Lichenicola cladoniae: one gene and its partner. The main gene of each other region encodes a partner of the protein of the gene in region 2 in a complex. Links are inferred from orthologs where the notes say so. Each region holds a gene or a part of one and is shown on either strand. Other genes may lie near its edges.

Region 1 (8,235 bases), 470 kb from region 2 along the record:
GTATTTCAGCTCGATGCGCAGCTGGGCGATGCCCGTGCGGATCTCTTCGAGCTTGAAGCCACGGATGTAGCCCTCGCGACGCAGCGCCTCGAGGACGTTCGCACGGAGCTTGGATGCGGGAGCAACGCACGCGACGTGACGGGCACGCTGTGCATTGCGGATCCGGGTGAGCATGTCACCCAGTGGATCGGACATGGACATGGGTCGTGCTCCTTACCAGCTCGACTTGACCATGCCGGGGATCTGCCCCGAGCTAGCCAAATCGCGCAGGGCAATTCGGCTGAGGCCGAACTTCCGATAATTGGCGCGCGAACGCCCGGTCAGCTTGCAGAGCAGCTTCACGCGGACACGCGATCCGTTGCGCGGCAGCTCGGCGAGCTTCAACGAAGCCTCGAACCGGTCCTCCACGGGGAGCGTACGATCCATAACGATGTTCTTGAGTGCCGACCGCTTGCCCTTGTCGCGCGCTGCCATTGCAGTGCGCTTGAGGTTGCGATTGACGCTGGAAGTCTTAGCCATGCCTTGTTCTACCCTCCGGAACCTGCCGGGCTCGCCCAGCGGTTTTCCAAAAAAAGCTTCTAGTCGGTAAAGACGGATATACCGCCGACCGCCACCTTATCCGGCGACGAACGGCAGATCGAACGCCTTCAAGAGAGCCTTCGCCTCGGCATCGGTCTTCGCAGTGGTCACGAAGATGATGTCCATGCCGCGGACCTGATCCACCTTATCGTAGTTGATCTCAGGAAACACGATCTGTTCCTTGACACCCATCGCGAAATTGCCGCGACCGTCGAAGCCCTTGTTCGGGGCCAGACCGCGGAAGTCGCGCACGCGCGGCATCGCGATCGTCACCAGACGATCAAGGAACTCATACATGCGGACCTTGCGAAGCGTCACCTTGGTGCCGATCGGCAGGCCTTCACGGATCTTGAAGCCGGCGATCGCCTTCTTCGCGACCGTCTTCACCGGCTTCTGGCCGGCGATGAGGGTCAATTCGGCAACGGCCGCATCGAGCTTCTTCTGGTCGCCGGCGGCTTCGCCGACACCCATGTTGATGACGATCTTCTCGAGACGCGGAACCTGCATCACGTTCTTGTAGCCAAACTGCTCGCGCAGTGCAGCACGCATCTCGTCGTTGTAGCGCTGCTGCATGCGAGGCAGGGCACGGACTTCCGTTGTGTCTGACATCGTCGCCTCCTCAGCTCTCGATGATTTCGCCGGTCGCCTTGGCGACACGGACCTTGGCGCCGCCCTCGATCACCCGGAAACCGACCTTGGTCGGCTTGCCGCTCTTGGGATCGATCAGCTTCAGGTTCGACAGGTGCACCGAGGCTTCACGCTCGATGATGCCACCCGGCTGACCCTGGCTCGGCTTGGTATGACGCTTGGCCAAGGCCACGCCGCGAACGATCGCCTTGGAGGCGGTCGGCGATACCGACAGGACTTCGCCACGGGTGCCCTTGGAGGAACCGGTGATGACGAGAACCTGGTCGCCCTTCTTGATACGAGCAGCCATCACAGCACCTCCGGTGCCAGCGAGATGATCTTCATGAACTTGCGCGCACGCAGTTCACGGACGACCGGGCCGAAGATGCGGGTGCCGATCGGCTCCTGCTGCTTGTTGATCAGCACCGCGGCGTTGCGATCGAAACGGATCGCGCTGCCGTCCGCACGGCGGACCGGGAAAGACGTTCGCACGATCACCGCCTGGTGAACGTCGCCCTTCTTTACCTTGCCGCGTGGGATCGCTTCCTTGATGGAAACGACGATCACGTCGCCGACCGAGGCGGTCTTCCGCTTGGAGCCGCCCAGCACCTTGATGCACTGCACCCGACGTGCGCCCGAATTATCGGCCACGTCCAGGTTGGTCTCGGGATGGATCATTGGTCTCTAGCCCCTTCAGGCCGACACGGATTCGAGCGAAGTCGGCGCGGTCGCAACCGTGCTGGCGTCACCCATGGCCGTCCCGTTGCGTGTCACCACGGTCCAGGTCTTGCGCTTGCTGATCGGCGGGCACTCGAGAATACGAACGGTGTCGCCGATCTTGCACTCGTTGGCTTCGTCGTGCGCCGCATACTTCTTGGAGCGACGGATGAACTTCTTGTAGAGCGGATGAATGACTCGACGATCGACCAGAACCGTAATGGTCTTGTCCATCTTGTCGCTCGTTACCCGCCCCGTGAGGACGCGCCTAGGCATCGCCCGTCTCCTCTCAGGACTTCGCCGCGGCGACTGCCACGGACTTTTTGTTGGAATGCTGCACGGTCTTGAGCCGCGCAATTTCGCGCCGCACTTCACGCACACGGCTCGCACCCTCGGTCTGACCGACGGCACGCTGGAAGCGCAGGTTGAACTGCTCCTTCTTAAGGTCGAGCAGCAAAGTGTTCAGCTCGTCCTCCGTCTTCGCCCGCAGCTCAGACGGCTTGGTTGCTTTCGCCATCTCAGGCCTCCCCGATGCGGGTCACGAACTTGGTCTTGATCGGCAGCTTCGCAGCGCCGAGTGCCAGAGCCTGCTTCGCGATCTCGACCGGCACGCCGTCGATCTCGAACACGATGCGACCCGGCTTCACCCGGGCCACCCAGAACTCGGGCGATCCCTTGCCGGAGCCCATGCGGACTTCGGCAGGCTTTGTCGAGACCGGAACGTCCGGGAAGATCCGGATCCAGACGCGGCCCGCGCGCTTCATCGCACGTGTGATCGCACGGCGCGAGGCTTCGATCTGCCGGGCGGTCACCCGCTCCGGCTCCAGGGCCTTCAGGCCGAACGCACCGAAGTTCAGCGTCGTGCCGGCCTTGGCCAGTCCATGAATGCGGCCCTTGTGGGCCTTGCGGTATTTCGTCCGCTTCGGGGAAAGCATGTTCGTCTATCCTAAGGCGCCAGGCATGGCCCGGGGTCTGATCAGCGCTGCGGCGCCTGCTCGGCGGCACGACGGTCCTGCGACAGCGGGTCGTGGGTCAGGATCTCGCCCTTGAAGATCCAGACCTTCACGCCGCACGTGCCATAGGTCGTCTTTGCGGTTGCGACGCCGTAGTCGATGTCGGCGCGAAGCGTGTGCAGCGGCACCCGGCCTTCGCGATACCACTCGACGCGGGCGATCTCTGCGCCACCGAGACGTCCGCCGCAGTTGATGCGGATGCCCTGTGCGCCGAGACGCATCGCGGACTGAACGGCACGCTTCATGGCGCGACGGAACGCCACCCGACGCTCGAGCTGCTGCGCGATGTTCTCGGCAACCAGCTGCGCATCGATTTCCGGCTTGCGGATCTCGACGATGTTCAGCGCGACGTCGGTCTTCGCCATGCGGGCGAGATCACGACGCAACACGTCGATGTCCTGGCCCTTCTTGCCGATGACGACGCCAGGCCGTGCGGCATAGATCGTCACGCGCGGCTTCTTCGCCGGACGCTCGATCACGACGCGCGACACGCCGGCACCGGACAGCTTCTTGCGCAGGTAGCTGCGCAGCTTCAGGTCGTCATGCAGCAGCTTCGCGTAGTCAGCGCCGGCGTACCAGCGGCTGTCCCAGGTGCGATTGATGCCGAGCCGGAGCCCGATCGGATTGACCTTGTGACCCATGGATCAGGCCGCCTTCTGCTCGGTGTTCTCGGGAGCCGGGCTCTTGGGAGCCGGAACCGCGACCGCTTGCTCGGCCACCACGATCTTGAGGTGGCTGAAGAACTTCTCGATCTGCGCCGACCGGCCACGACCGCGGGCATGGAAGCGGCGCATCACGATCGCCTTGCCGACTTCGGCGTGCTTCACGACCAGCTGGTCGACGTCGAGCTGATGGTTGTTCTCGGCGTTGGCGATGGCGCTCTCGAGCGTCTTCTTCACGGCGAGCGCGATCCGTCGCTTGCTGAAGGTCAGCGTCGCGACGGCCTGCGCCACCGGCTTGTTGCGGATCAGGCCGGCAACCAGGTTCAGCTTGCGTGGGCTGACGCGGATGTTCCGGGTGATCGCCTGCGCCTCGGTCTCGCCGAGGGCGCGTGTGTGCTTCGGCTTGCTCATGTTAGCCGCGCCTCGCCTTCTTGTCGGACGAATGCCCTGTGAAGGTGCGCGTCGGCGAGAACTCGCCAAACTTGTGTCCGACCATGTTCTCGTTGACCTGCACGGGCAGGAACTTGTGACCGTTATAGACACCGAACACGAGGCCGACGAACTGCGGCAGGATCGTGGAGCGACGCGACCAGATCTTGATCACTTCGTTACGACCCGATGCGCGCGACGCCTCGGCCTTGTTCAGCAGATACCCGTCAACGAACGGGCCTTTCCAGACGGAACGTGCCATCTCTGTTTGCCCCCCTTACTTGCCGGTCTTGCGGCGACGGATGATCAGGCTGTCGGTGCGCTTGTTACCACGCGTCTTGTAGCCCTTGGTCGGCTTGCCCCACGGGGTAACCGGATGACGACCGCCCGACGTACGACCCTCACCACCACCGTGCGGATGGTCGACCGGGTTCATGACGACGCCGCGGTTATGCGGACGACGGCCCATCCAGCGTGCGCGACCGGCCTTGCCGATGCTCTGGTTCATGTTGTCCGGGTTCGACACCGCACCGACAGTCGCCATGCATTCGCCGCGAACGACGCGCAATTCGCCGGACTGCAGCTTGATCTGCGCGTAGCCGCTATCCTTGCCGACCAGCTGGGCATAGGTGCCCGCGGAGCGCGACATCTTGCCGCCGGCGCCCTGCTTCAGCTCGATGTTGTGCACGATCGTGCCGACCGGAATGGCCGACAGCGGCATCGCGTTACCCGGCTTGATGTCGACGCGTGCGCCGGCAATCACCTGGTCGCCAGCCTTGATACGCTGGGGAGCCAGGATATAGGCCAGCTCGCCATCGGCGTACTTCACCAGCGCGATGAACGCCGTGCGGTTCGGGTCATACTCGATCCGCTCGATCGTGCCGACAACGTCGAACTTGCGACGCTTGAAGTCCACGAAACGATAGGTCCGCTTGTGACCACCACCCCGGAAGAACGATGTCGTCCGACCGTGATTGTTACGTCCACCGGTATTGTGCTTGCCCTCGGTGAGGGTCTTGACCGGCTTGCCCTTCCACAGTTCGCTGCGGTCGATCAGGACCGTTCCGCGCAGCGACGGTGTGACAGGCTTAAAGTGCTTTAATGCCATCGAAATCTACCCCGCGTCAGGCGAGCCGGGCGGAGAGATCGATCGACTGACCCTCCGCAAGCTGCACAAACGCCTTCTTGACGTCGGAACGAACACCAGGACGACCACGGAAGCGCTTCGTCTTGCCCTTCTGGATCAGCGTGTTCACCCCGAGAACCTTCACACCGAACAGACCCTCGACCGCAGCCTTGATCTGCGGCTTGGTCGCATCGATCGATACCCGGAACACGACCTGGTTCTTCTCGGAAAGCGCGGTGGCCTTCTCGGTGATCAGCGGCGCGCGGACGATGTCATACATCGCCTCGCGCGACATGCGCTCGGCCGACCGGCGGATCGCCAGGATATTGGTCATGCCAGGCGCTCCTTCAGGCCTTCGAGCCCGGCGCGGGTGATCGCCAGAACTTCATGGTTCAGGATGTCGTAGACGTTGGCGCCGACGGACGGCAGCACGTCGATCTTGGGCAGGTTGCGGGCGGAGCGCAGGAACGCCTCGTCCACGATGCCATCCACGATCAGTGCCGATGTCCAGCCGAGAACCTTCAGCTTCGCCGCGAGCTCGGCGGTCTTGGCCGTGCCGTTCGCCACGTCGAGGACGATCAGCTTGCCATCCGCATGCTTCTGCGACAGCGCCGAGATCAGGCCGAGCCGGCGAACCTTCTTGGGAAGGCTGAAGGCGTGGCTGCGCACGACGGGTCCATGCACGGCGCCACCGGTCCGGAACTGCGGAGCGCGCAGCGAACCCTGGCGGGCGTTACCGGTGCCCTTCTGCTTGTAGGGCTTGCGGGTGGTGCCCGAAACCTCGCCCATGCCCTTCACCTTGTGGGTGCCGGCACGGCGCTTGGCGAGCTGCCACTGAACCACGCGCGCCATGATGTCGCTGCGCGGGGTTGCCCCGAAAATCTCGTCAGGCAGGCTGGTCGAACCAGCGCTACCGTTGTCGAGGGTCTTGATATCGACGTCCATTGCCCTCTTCCTCAGCCTGCAGCCGGTGTGGTGGCTGCCGCTTCGACGAGTGCGGCCGGATACGGCGCATCGACGTGGCGAGCCTTCTTGATCGCATCGCGGATCCGCACGTAGCCATTCTTGCCACCGGGAATGGAACCGCGAACCATGACGAGGCTCCGCTCTGCATCCACGAGAGCGATCTCGAGGTTCAGAGTGGTCACCCGCTCCATGCCGAGATGGCCAGGCATCTTCTTGTTCTTGAAGGTCCTGCCCGGATCCTGGCGGTTACCGGTCGATCCGAGGGACCGATGGCTGACCGACACGCCGTGCGAGGCTTCGAGACCTGCGAAGTTCCAGCGCTTCATACCGCCGGCGAAGCCCTTGCCCTTGCTGGTCCCGGTCACGTCAACCTTCTGGCCGACCACGAAATGGGCGGCAGACAGGGTGACGCCGGACTCGAGCAGGGCGTCTTCGGCTACGCGGAACTCCGCGAGCTTCTTCTTCGGCTCGACCTTCAGGCCGGCGAAGTGGCCACGGTTCGGCTTGGAAACATGCTTCACCTTGGCGTTGCCGTAACCGAGCTGGACGGCGTTGTAGCCGTCGCGAGCCTGGGTACGAACATCGACCACCTGCACATTGTCGAGGTGCAGGACGGTGACCGGCACATGTGTGCCGTCGTCCTTGAAAAGCCGGGTCATACCCAGCTTTTTTGCAATCAATCCGGTGCGCATCGTCTGGACCTTACAGCTTGATCTCGACATCCACGCCGGCGGCGAGGTCGAGCTTCATGAGTGCGTCCACGGTTTGCGGTGTCGGCTCGACGATGTCGAGCAGCCGGCGATGAGTCCGAATCTCGAACTGCTCGCGGCTTTTCTTGTCCACATGAGGGGAGCGGTTAACGGTGAATTTCTCGATATGCGTCGGCAGCGGGATAGGACCCCGAACCCGCGCACCCGTACGCTTCGCCGTGTTAACGATTTCCTTTGTGCTGTTATCCAGCACGCGGTGATCGTACGCCTTCAGGCGAATGCGGATGTTCTGGTTGTCCATATTAACTCAAGTCCAACTTCAGTTCGGGGCCTCTGTCTCGGCTGGGTTTCAGGCCTGGATCGATGCAACCACGCCGGCGCCGACTGTGCGGCCACCTTCGCGAATTGCGAAACGAAGACCCTCGTCCATCGCGATCGGGGCAATCAGCTCGACATCCATCGAAATGTTGTCGCCCGGCATCACCATCTCGGTGCCCTCGGGAAGCTGAACCACACCGGTCACGTCGGTCGTGCGGAAGTAGAACTGCGGACGATAGTTGGTGAAGAACGGCGTGTGACGGCCACCCTCTTCCTTCGTCAGGATGTAGGCCTCGGCCTTGAACTTGGTGTGCGGGGTGATCGAACCCGGCTTTGCAAGCACCTGGCCGCGCTCGACGTCTTCACGCTTCGTGCCGCGCAGCAGCGCGCCGATGTTGTCGCCGGCCTGCCCGCGATCGAGCAGCTTGCGGAACATCTCGACGCCGGTAACGACGGTCTTGACGGTGTTCTTGATGCCGACGATCTCGACTTCCTCGCCGACATTGACGACGCCGCGCTCGACGCGGCCGGTGACGACGGTGCCACGGCCGGAGATCGAGAACACGTCCTCGATCGGCATCAGGAACGGACGGTCGATCATGCGCTCGGGCTGCGGGATGTAGGCATCGACTGCCGCCATCAGCTCGATCACCGAATTCTCGCCGAGGGTCTTGTCGCCGTCATTCAGGGTGACGAGCGCGGAGCCCTTCACGATCGGAATGTCGTCGCCCGGGAACTGGTAGGACGAAAGCAGCTCGCGCACTTCCATCTCGACGAGCTCGAGCAGCTCGGGATCATCGACCTGATCAACCTTGTTCAGGAACACGACCAGTGCCGGAACGCCGACCTGACGGGCAAGCAGGATGTGCTCGCGGGTCTGCGGCATCGGGCCATCGGCTGCGGACACGACCAGGATCGCACCGTCCATCTGGGCGGCACCGGTGATCATGTTCTTCACGTAGTCGGCGTGGCCCGGGCAATCGACGTGGGCGTAATGGCGGTTCTTGGTCTCGTACTCGACATGGGCAGTCGAGATCGTGATGCCGCGAGCGCGCTCCTCAGGAGCCTTGTCAATCTGGTCGTAGGCC
Region 2 (8,414 bases):
GTCAGCACGCGGCCGTCGCCGAGCGAGATGTTCTGGTCGGTATAGGCGACAGGTGCGCGGTCGGCGGGAACGAACCGCTCGCGTGGCAGGGTCCGCATGATCTTGAGGATCCGCGGATCGCTGACTTTCACCGGGCGGATCTGGGTATCGACCATCCGATGCCTGGCGAATTCCATGTCCGGCATGCCGTCGATGTCGGATGTCGGGGCCGCGCGACCGGGGGCGATCGGCAAGGTGGACTGGCTCATGATACTCCGTGCGCACGGCTTCTACCGGTCCGCAAACCATAGGGCCCGCCCTGCTCCGGCGCAAAGCCGTACGCCCGCTTGACCAACCGGTTCCGCCGCGGGATACAGCCACGGCATCCTCCGGTCCGGTGGCAGAGTGGTGATGTAGCGGACTGCAAATCCGCGTATGTGGGTTCGATTCCCGCCCGGACCTCCAAGACCTCGATCCCAAACCTTCGAAACTTGTGCGCCTCCGCCCCGAGGTCATGCCATGAGGCATGATCCCCGTAGCGGCAGGGTTTATTCCATGTCGTCGGTTTCGATCAGGAACACGGCGAACTCATCGGTCTCGTCCTCGGTGATGTCGCCTTCCTCGAGTGCTTCGGCGAGCCCGGCATTATAGAGGGCCGTCTCGTCCGGATTGGCTTCGCGGACATTGAGCGGGCTATCTCCGCTCCAGACCGGCTTTCCATCGCGCTGGAATTCCTGAAGCGCTTCAGTGACGTTGCCGGTGGACGCCTCTTCCTTGGCCAGCGAAAGATCGTCTTCCGGAAAGACGACGATCGGTTCGCCTTCGACTTCGATCACGAACAGGGGCATAGGCAGTCGACCTTCTTGAATGATGGGTTGATGGAGCCGGACGCGGTCACCAACGCCGGTTGTACCGGTTCTGGTTCCACAGGTAGATCCCGCCGATCACCAGCACGACCAGCAGCACGATCTCGGTCAGGCTGAGATGGCGCAGCAGGCGAAATATAGCCCCGTAGATCAGCCCGTGCACCACCGACGAGATGATCATGTGGGTCAGCCAGCCGCCGCCGCCGCCGAAATTGTGATGCCCGAACCCCGGCTGGTAGCCGTAGCCGTGATGCATCCAGGCGACCGGCTGGACGATCAGGACGCGCCCGGCTTGTCGGCCTTGTTCACCGACGGGGTGATCGTGCAGGGCTGACCGTCGGACACCGGCAACGATCCGACATGGCCCGGGTTGGCCGGGTCCGGGAAGCTGAGCATTGTGCTCTTGCCGGCGAGGTAGGTCACGTCGATCGAGCTGGCGCCGGCCAGGACCAGGCTGCCGTTACAGGAAACCGACAAGGTCGGTGCCGAGTTCGAATGCCCGCCACAAGCGGACAGCAGCAGAGGCACCCCGAGCAGGGGCAGATAAAGCTAAACAAGCCGAACCAGTCGCATCGCGAACCCCGAAGCCGTCAGAACTGCGGCATCAGTGCCAGACCGCGGCGTAGCGGCCAAGAGCGATGATGGCAGCATCGGAAGTTCGGGCAGCCGAGCGCTCGCGCTGGACACGGTCGGTGGGAATCGCCTGGCGGTGGGACGTAGCCGATCCGGAAGCGGACATCCCGGGCCTGACTAATCTGGGACCGACATGAAGGAGACATGCGCGGAGACGACCCGCCAGCCCTTCCCGGTGCGAACCCAGCTCTGGGTCTGCCGTCCGAGCCGGTCGGTGCCGATCGGCTGGAACTCGATGTCAGCGGTGGCGAAATCGGTGCCGTAGGTGGTGATCGATTGTCGCAGGATACGACGAGGCGGCGCGCCACCCGGGCGGTCCCGGCGATAGGCGGCGATCGCCTCGAACCCGTATAGCTGCTCGGTCGCCCCGAAGCGGCGGGTCAGCGGCGAGTGCCGGAACAGCTCGTCCAGCACGGCGAAATCGTTCGCCATCAACGCCGCCTCGTAGCGCGCCACATGCGAGGTCACCTCCGCCAGCGTCGCCGGATCGTCGATCGCGAGCTCGCCGGCCTTGCCGTTCATGCGTGATCAGTCATAGGCAAGCTCGCGTACCCGGGTGATGTCGTCCCGCTCCAGGATCGCCGCCACGCGCAGGCCGAGGCTTTCGGCCCAGGGCCGGGTGATCACCTGCACGCCGATCGGCAACCGGTCCTGCTCGTGCTGGATCGGCACGTTCACCACCGGCAGGCCGACGAAGCTGATCGGCTGGGTGTAGAGGCCCATGTTGGCACGGGCGGACACCGGCTTCCCGTCCAGCATGATCGTCGCATGTCCACGCCGGACCGCCGGGAACGGTGTCGCCGGGGCGAGCAGAAGGTCCGTCGTTTCGAACAAGCGTGCCACCTGCGCACGGAAATGGCTGCGCACCCGCTGCGCCTGGATCACCACCGAGGCCGGGATCATCGCCCCGGCGATCAGCCGGTCGCGCACCGCCGGATCATACGATCCCGCGTCGGTCGCCAGCCAGGGCAGGTGAAGCGCACCGCCCTCCGCGCCGGTCATGACGAACGCCGCCGAGCGTGCCGTCTCGGCATCCTCGAGCACAGCCGGTTCGACGATGGCGCCTGCCCGGGCCAGGGCTTGCGCGACGTGATCGACCGCCGCCAGCGCCTGATCCGAAGCGCCTCGCCGGAACCAGCCCTGCAGCACCCCGACACGAAAGCCCGGCGGCAAGCCCGTTCCGGCGCCGAGTCCGGCCAGCGCCGGGTCATGCCCTCGCCTGGCCATGACCGGATCGCGATCGTCGGCGCCCTGCATCAGCTCGTAGGCCAGGGCGAGATCCCGCACGCTCCGGGCGAACGGACCGACATGGTCCAGGCTGGCAACGAAGGGGAACGCACCGGCGCGCGACAACCGTCCGTAGGTCGGCTTCAGGCCGAACACCCCACACAGCGATGCCGGCACCCGGATCGACCCGTTGGTGTCGGACCCGAGGCTAAGCGCGACCAGCCCGGCTGCCACCGCAGCCGCCGATCCCCCCGAAGAACCGCCGGCAATGCAGTCCGGGTCGTGCGGATTGGCGGTGGTGCCGTAGTGACTGTTCTCGGTGGAGAAGCCGTAGGCGAACTCGTCCATGTTCAGCTGGCCGAGCAGGATCGCGCCCGCCTGCCGTAGCCGGGCCACGATGGTCGCATCCCGCTCCGCCGGAGGATGGCCGGCCAGCACCCGCGAGCCGGCGATCGTGGTGTGGCCCGCCACGTCGAACAGGTTCTTGACCGCGAACGGCACCCCGGCCAGCGGGCCCTGCACCTCGCCCCTGGCGCGCGCCGCATCGGACGCGGCGGCTTCGTCAAGGGAATCGGTCGACCGGACATGGGTGAAGCAGTTCAGCAGCGGGTCGTGCCGGCCAATCCGGTCGAGTGCCTGCCTCACCAGCTCGACCGCCGACCATCGACCGGTGCGCACACCATCGGCGAGAACCGTTGCGTCGATCACGCGACGAACACCGGTGCCGGCTCGATATCGTGCGGCAGCACCATCGCCATCACCCGGGCCGCGTGGCTTTCGAGCAGTTCGAGACTGGCGGCGATCCCGTCGAGATGCGCGGGATCCAGGGAAAGACCGAGGAAGCGCGCCGCCTGTGCGGCCAGGATGGCCTGGTCGGCCGGCTCGGAACTACTCACGCCGGGCCGCCGGGCACCAGCCGGTCCTCGTTGTCGATCATCATGGCCGACTGTCCCGCACGGATGAGGTCGGCGGATCGTATGTGCGGAGCTTGGTCATGCCGGTAGTTTCCAACCCATGCTCCGAACCCGGTTCGACCATTATCGCCGATCCGAGGTGAAGGCTACAATTGCGCAAGCCGCGATTCACGATGCTCTCGCCCGACCGCGCGTGGAACATTTCGTGCGCGGATCGACGCGCTCCAATTACCGCTGCACTGCCGAACGTGAGAGCTCCGACCAGCATTTGCCCGATGCAGCACGCCTCGGCGTCGAGCGCATGACCCGGCACCGCTGGCGACGGCAGGGTGGCGGGCAGCGCGGTCACATGCATCTGGCTCTGGCTCTCTTCTCGTCGATGGCACATCCCGGTCGAGCAGGTACCATGCCGCCAATTGGGTCTATCCGGGAAAATGGCTCCAGCCGGGACGCTCGAAGATGAGCGCAGTGCCGTCCGGGGCGATCACGTGGACCGCGTCCAGGCCGGCTTCGAACATGCCGATCCGGGTCACCCGGATACAAGCGGCCCCTGCCTCGGCGAGCAATGTCGCCTCTGCCCCTGGCGGCACCGCCAGCAGAAGTTCGTAATCGTCGCCGCCGCTCAGCCGGCGCTCGAGCCAGGCCGGACCGGCCTGACGCGCCGCCTCCGACGCCGGCACCAGGGCCGCCTCGATCCGGGCAGCCACGCCGCTCTCGCGACAGAGATGCCCGAGGTCCTGCACCAGCCCGTCGGACACGTCGATCGCCGCATGCGCCACGCCGGCCAGCTTCATCCCCATGCGCGGCTGCGGCAGCCGGTAGCGGTCGGCCAACTGCCCGGTGTCGTCATCGAGTTCCCCGGTCAGGCAGGCCAGGCCGAGGGTGCCGTCGCCGATGGTTCCGGTCACCCAGATACCGTCGCCGGCCTGCGCACCGTTGCGACGCAGCGCGGCGCCGGGTGCGACATGGCCGACGATCGTGAGAGAAAGGACCAGCGGCCCGGTGGTCGAGGTGGTGTCGCCGCCGAAGAGCGAGAGACCGTACTGGGCCTGGTCGATCGCCAGCCCGGCGCCGAAACCCTCGAACCAGTTGGGAGGCAGGTCGGGTGGCACCGACACGGTCATCAGGTAGCCGAGCGGTTCGGCGCCCATTGCCGCGAGATCGGACAGGTTCACCCGCAGCAGCTTGCGCGCCACGGTGTCCGGCGGATCCGCGGCAAGAAAATGAACGCCCGACACCATGGCGTCGGCGCACATCACCAGTTCGCGCCCGGCTGGGGGCAGAAAGACCGCCGCGTCGTCCGACAACGCCAGCCCGCCCGGCCCGGCCAGCGGCCTGAAATGCCGCGCGATGAAAGCGAACTCGGCAGCCGGCTCGGTCACGGACCTGTCTGTTCGGAGACGTCCGGTTCGGGTTCCTGTTCCGGGGCGGGTGCCGGCGCATCGACGTCGAAATCCTGCGGCCGGAGCCGGCGGCCCAGCGCGTTCAGCAACCCGTTCACCATGCGCGGCTCGTCGCCGGAGAAGAACCCGTGCGCCACGTCGAGATATTCGTTGATCACCACCCGGCCGGGCGGGCCGTCCGCCATCGTGAGCTCGCCACCGGCCGCGCGCAGCAGCGCCCGCAGCACCGGATCGAGCCGTGCCAGCGGCCATTCCTCGGGCAGCGCCTCGACCAGCATCAGGTCGAGCCGATCCTGCTCGGTCACCGCGGTGCGCACGATCCGGCCGAACAGCGCCACATCCGCATCGGGCACGCGACCTTCCTCGTAGCCGCCGGTACCCGGCAGCTCGCCGAGGCGGTGGCGCACGAACTGGTCGATCACGCTTTCCGCGCTCTCGCCGCCCTGCTCGCTCTGGAACAGCGCCTGCACGGCGCCGACCCGCGCGGCAGTGCGCGGCCTGCTGCGTGGCGCCTGCTTGCGGCGTGTCTGGCCCTCCGCCATCAGGTTATGTCCCTGCGGCGGTCCGATCGGCGTGTCATGGCGGTCATGACGCGCTTCATCGTCCCTTTGGCCGGTCAGGTCCAGCCTCGCCGAACTCGCGGCTGGCCGCTCCGAGCTCGCGAACGGCATCGGTGCCGGCCTCACGCAGGGCGACATTGGTCAGCGAGCCCAGGATGGTCTCGAAATCGCGGGCTTCGCGAAAGTCGCGATAGACGCTGGCAAAGCGCACATAGGCGACGGTATCCACCTCGCGCAGAGTGTCCATGACCAGCTCGCCGAGCTGCGCGCTCGGGATCTCGGTTTCGCCGGAGGCCTCGAGCTGACGCACCAGGCCGTTGACGATCCGCTCGATCCGCTCCTCATCGACCGGACGCTTGCGCATGGCGATGCGGATCGAGCGGGCCAGCTTCTCCCGCTCGAACGGCACCCGCCGCCCGTCCGACTTGGCGATCATCAGCTCCCTGAGCTGCACCCGCTCGATCGTCGTGAAGCGCTGGCCGCAGCCGGCGCAGAAGCGGCGGCGCCTGATTGCGGCGCCGTCCTCGTTCGGCCGGCTGTCTTTGACCTGCGTGTCCTCGTGGCCGCAGAACGGGCAACGCATGGGTGGATCCTGATCAAATTCGAGAAATCGGCGGTTCCGGAGAGGTGCACTCCCGCAGCCGCAGTGGCAAGTGCGGGGTTCCTGGGCGAAACGCTATGATCCCGGGATGCGAGTCAGCGGCGGTTGACCGAGACCGCTAGGATAATGATCGCGCCCTTGATGATCTCCTGGATGGTGGTGGAAAACCCCATGACCAGCAGGCCGAAGCCGATGATGCCGATGAAGATCGCGCCGACCACCGAACCCAGGATGGTGCCGTAGCCGCCGAACAGGCTGGTGCCGCCGATGATGACGGCGGCGATCACATCGAGTTCGAGCCCGACCCCCATGTTCGGATTGCCGGCACCGCTGCGTGCCGCCAGCATCATTCCCGCCAAGGCAGCGGACATGCTGCAGAGCATGAAGCCGATGATCTTGATCCGGCCCACATTGATGCCGGTGAACTGCGCCGCCACGGCATTGCCGCCGCAGGCGAAGATGCGGCGGCCGAACAGAGAGAAATGCAGCAGGAACCCGCCGACAAGAACGGTGATGACCGTCCACCAGATCGGCATCGGCAGGCCCGCGACCTGGCCGTTCCAGAACGTCGTGCCGAATGCGTCGTCGACGATCGGCACCGGCATGGTGTCGGTCAGCGTCATCGCCCCGCCGGAGAACACGCTCAGCATGCCGAGCGTGACCAGGAAGGACGGGATGCGCAGCCGGGTGACCAGCAATCCGTTGATCGCACCGATGACGGCGCCCATCAGCAGGACCAGCAAGGCCGCCGCCCAGGACGGCCAGTTCGCCTGCACCAGCATGGCCACGATCATGCCCGAGAAGCTGGCGACCGAACCGACCGACAGGTCGATCTCGCCCGATACGATTACGAAGGTCATGCCGACCGCGATCACCGACACGATCGCGGTAATGCGCAGGATAGCACCGGCGGTCGCCGCGGACGCGAAATTCGGCGCCATCACGATGAAGAACAGGGTGACGAAACCGAAGATCACGAAGGTGACGTGATCCGCCAGGAACCTGCCGATCGTCCGGCCTAGCGGCGGCCGGGTGCCGGGCAGTGCGATATCCGTCATGCGGGAACCCTTGTCTTCGCGGCCGTCACTTCGGTCTGAAGGAAGGCACGCAGTGTCGGTTCGTCGGCCTGGTCCGGTGCCGTGGCGACGATGGAGCCGCCGACCAGGATCAGGATCCTGTCGGCGGTGGTCACGAGTTCATCGAACTCGGACGAGACCAGCACCACGCCCACTCCCGTGGCCGCGGTGCTGCGGATCAGCGCGCGCATCTCCGCCTTGGCGTTGACGTCCACGCCGGAGGTCGGCTCGTCGAGCAGCAGGAGCCGCGGCGCACGCGCCAGCCACTTGCCGAACACGATCTTCTGCTGGTTGCCGCCGCTCAGAAGCTGCGCGTGCTGGCTTGGACCGGTCGCCACGATGTTGAGGGCCTGCCGGAAGCGCTCGAACAGGCGGTCCTGGCGCGCCGCCGGCACCATCGGCAGCAGGCGGCCGAGCCGCAGGCGATCCAGGCTCGGGAGCGCGATGTTGTCGGCCAGGCTGTGCTTCACCACGAGGCCCTCGAGCCGACGATCCTCCGGCACCAGCGCCATGCCGGCCTCGAGCGCCGCGTGGGTGCGTCCCGGTGCGATCACCCGGCCATCGAGCCGGATCTCGCCACGGCAGTCCGGCAGCAGTCCGAACAAGGCCTTCAGCAACGTCGAGCGTCCGCTGCCGACCAGCCCGGCGATGCCGACGACCTCCCCGGGCGCCACGACCAGCGAGACGTCGCGCAGCTTGCCTCGGGTGGCCAGGCTGCGGACTTCGAGAACCGGGCCGGCCGAGGTGGGACGCACGGCCGGCGTGACGGGGCTCGCCGGCAATGTCGCCGCGGACGATGCCTTGGACATCATGGACGCGATCTTTTCCACCGAGGTGTCGCCGGGCTTCAGCGGGCCGATCATGCGGCCGTCCTTGATGATGCTGAGCCGGTCTGCGATGGCGAATATCTCGGCCATGCGATGGCTGATGTAGATGATGCCGATGCCGCGGCGCTTCAGTCCGGCGATCAGCTCGAACAGCGCGGTTTCCTCCCGCATGGTAAGCGACGAGGTCGGCTCGTCCATGATCAGCACCCGCGCGCCACGCGACAGCGCTTTCAGGATCTCGACCATCTGTCGCTGTGCGAACGCCAGCGAGCGGATCTCCGCATCGGCCGACAATTCGAAGCCGAGCGACGCGATCAGGCGCTCCGTC

Evidence for each region.
Region 1: the proteins of nusB (region 2) and rpsJ are in contact, whole or in part, in a solved structure (PDB 3D3B), measured with the Escherichia coli proteins. The link is inferred for Lichenicola cladoniae from one-to-one orthologs.

Annotation. Positions count from the first base shown.
Region 1 is NZ_CP053708.1:1,146,592-1,154,826, reverse strand. Bases 5,477-8,235 are described here. They hold rpsJ (30S ribosomal protein S10), read right to left. Parts: upstream 7,131-8,235; coding sequence 6,822-7,130; downstream 5,477-6,821. Other genes in these bases: tuf (elongation factor Tu), read right to left, coding at 7,179-8,235; rplC (50S ribosomal protein L3), read right to left, coding at 6,110-6,811; rplD (50S ribosomal protein L4), read right to left, coding at 5,484-6,098. Also shown: rpsH (30S ribosomal protein S8), read right to left, coding at 1-201; rpsN (30S ribosomal protein S14), read right to left, coding at 214-519; rplE (50S ribosomal protein L5), read right to left, coding at 616-1,188; rplX (50S ribosomal protein L24), read right to left, coding at 1,199-1,516; rplN (50S ribosomal protein L14), read right to left, coding at 1,516-1,884; rpsQ (30S ribosomal protein S17), read right to left, coding at 1,900-2,199; rpmC (50S ribosomal protein L29), read right to left, coding at 2,213-2,440; rplP (50S ribosomal protein L16), read right to left, coding at 2,442-2,858; rpsC (30S ribosomal protein S3), read right to left, coding at 2,900-3,577; rplV (50S ribosomal protein L22), read right to left, coding at 3,581-4,009; rpsS (30S ribosomal protein S19), read right to left, coding at 4,011-4,289; rplB (50S ribosomal protein L2), read right to left, coding at 4,305-5,135; HN018_RS05210 (50S ribosomal protein L23), read right to left, coding at 5,152-5,448. UniProt on the Escherichia coli protein: Involved in the binding of tRNA to the ribosomes. Part of the processive rRNA transcription and antitermination complex (rrnTAC). The complex forms an RNA-chaperone ring around the RNA exit tunnel of RNA polymerase (RNAP).
Region 2 is NZ_CP053708.1:1,612,987-1,621,400, reverse strand. Bases 3,782-6,719 are described here. They hold nusB (transcription antitermination factor NusB), read right to left. Parts: upstream 5,565-6,719; coding sequence 4,998-5,564; downstream 3,782-4,997. Other genes in these bases: HN018_RS07465 (ABC transporter permease), read right to left, coding at 6,279-6,719; nrdR (transcriptional regulator NrdR), read right to left, coding at 5,620-6,165; thiL (thiamine-phosphate kinase), read right to left, coding at 4,042-5,001. Outside these bases: HN018_RS07520 (protein-L-isoaspartate O-methyltransferase family protein), read right to left, coding at 1-248; HN018_RS07510 (hypothetical protein), read right to left, coding at 528-827; HN018_RS07505 (hypothetical protein), read right to left, coding at 874-1,101; HN018_RS07500 (hypothetical protein), read right to left, coding at 1,122-1,322; oxalurate catabolism protein HpxZ, read right to left, coding at 1,596-2,000; HN018_RS07490 (AtzE family amidohydrolase), read right to left, coding at 2,007-3,413; HN018_RS07485 (DUF4089 domain-containing protein), read right to left, coding at 3,410-3,601; more of HN018_RS07465, read right to left, coding at 6,720-7,241; HN018_RS07460 (sugar ABC transporter ATP-binding protein), read right to left, coding at 7,238-8,414. UniProt on the Escherichia coli protein: Part of the processive rRNA transcription and antitermination complex (rrnTAC). The complex forms an RNA-chaperone ring around the RNA exit tunnel of RNA polymerase (RNAP).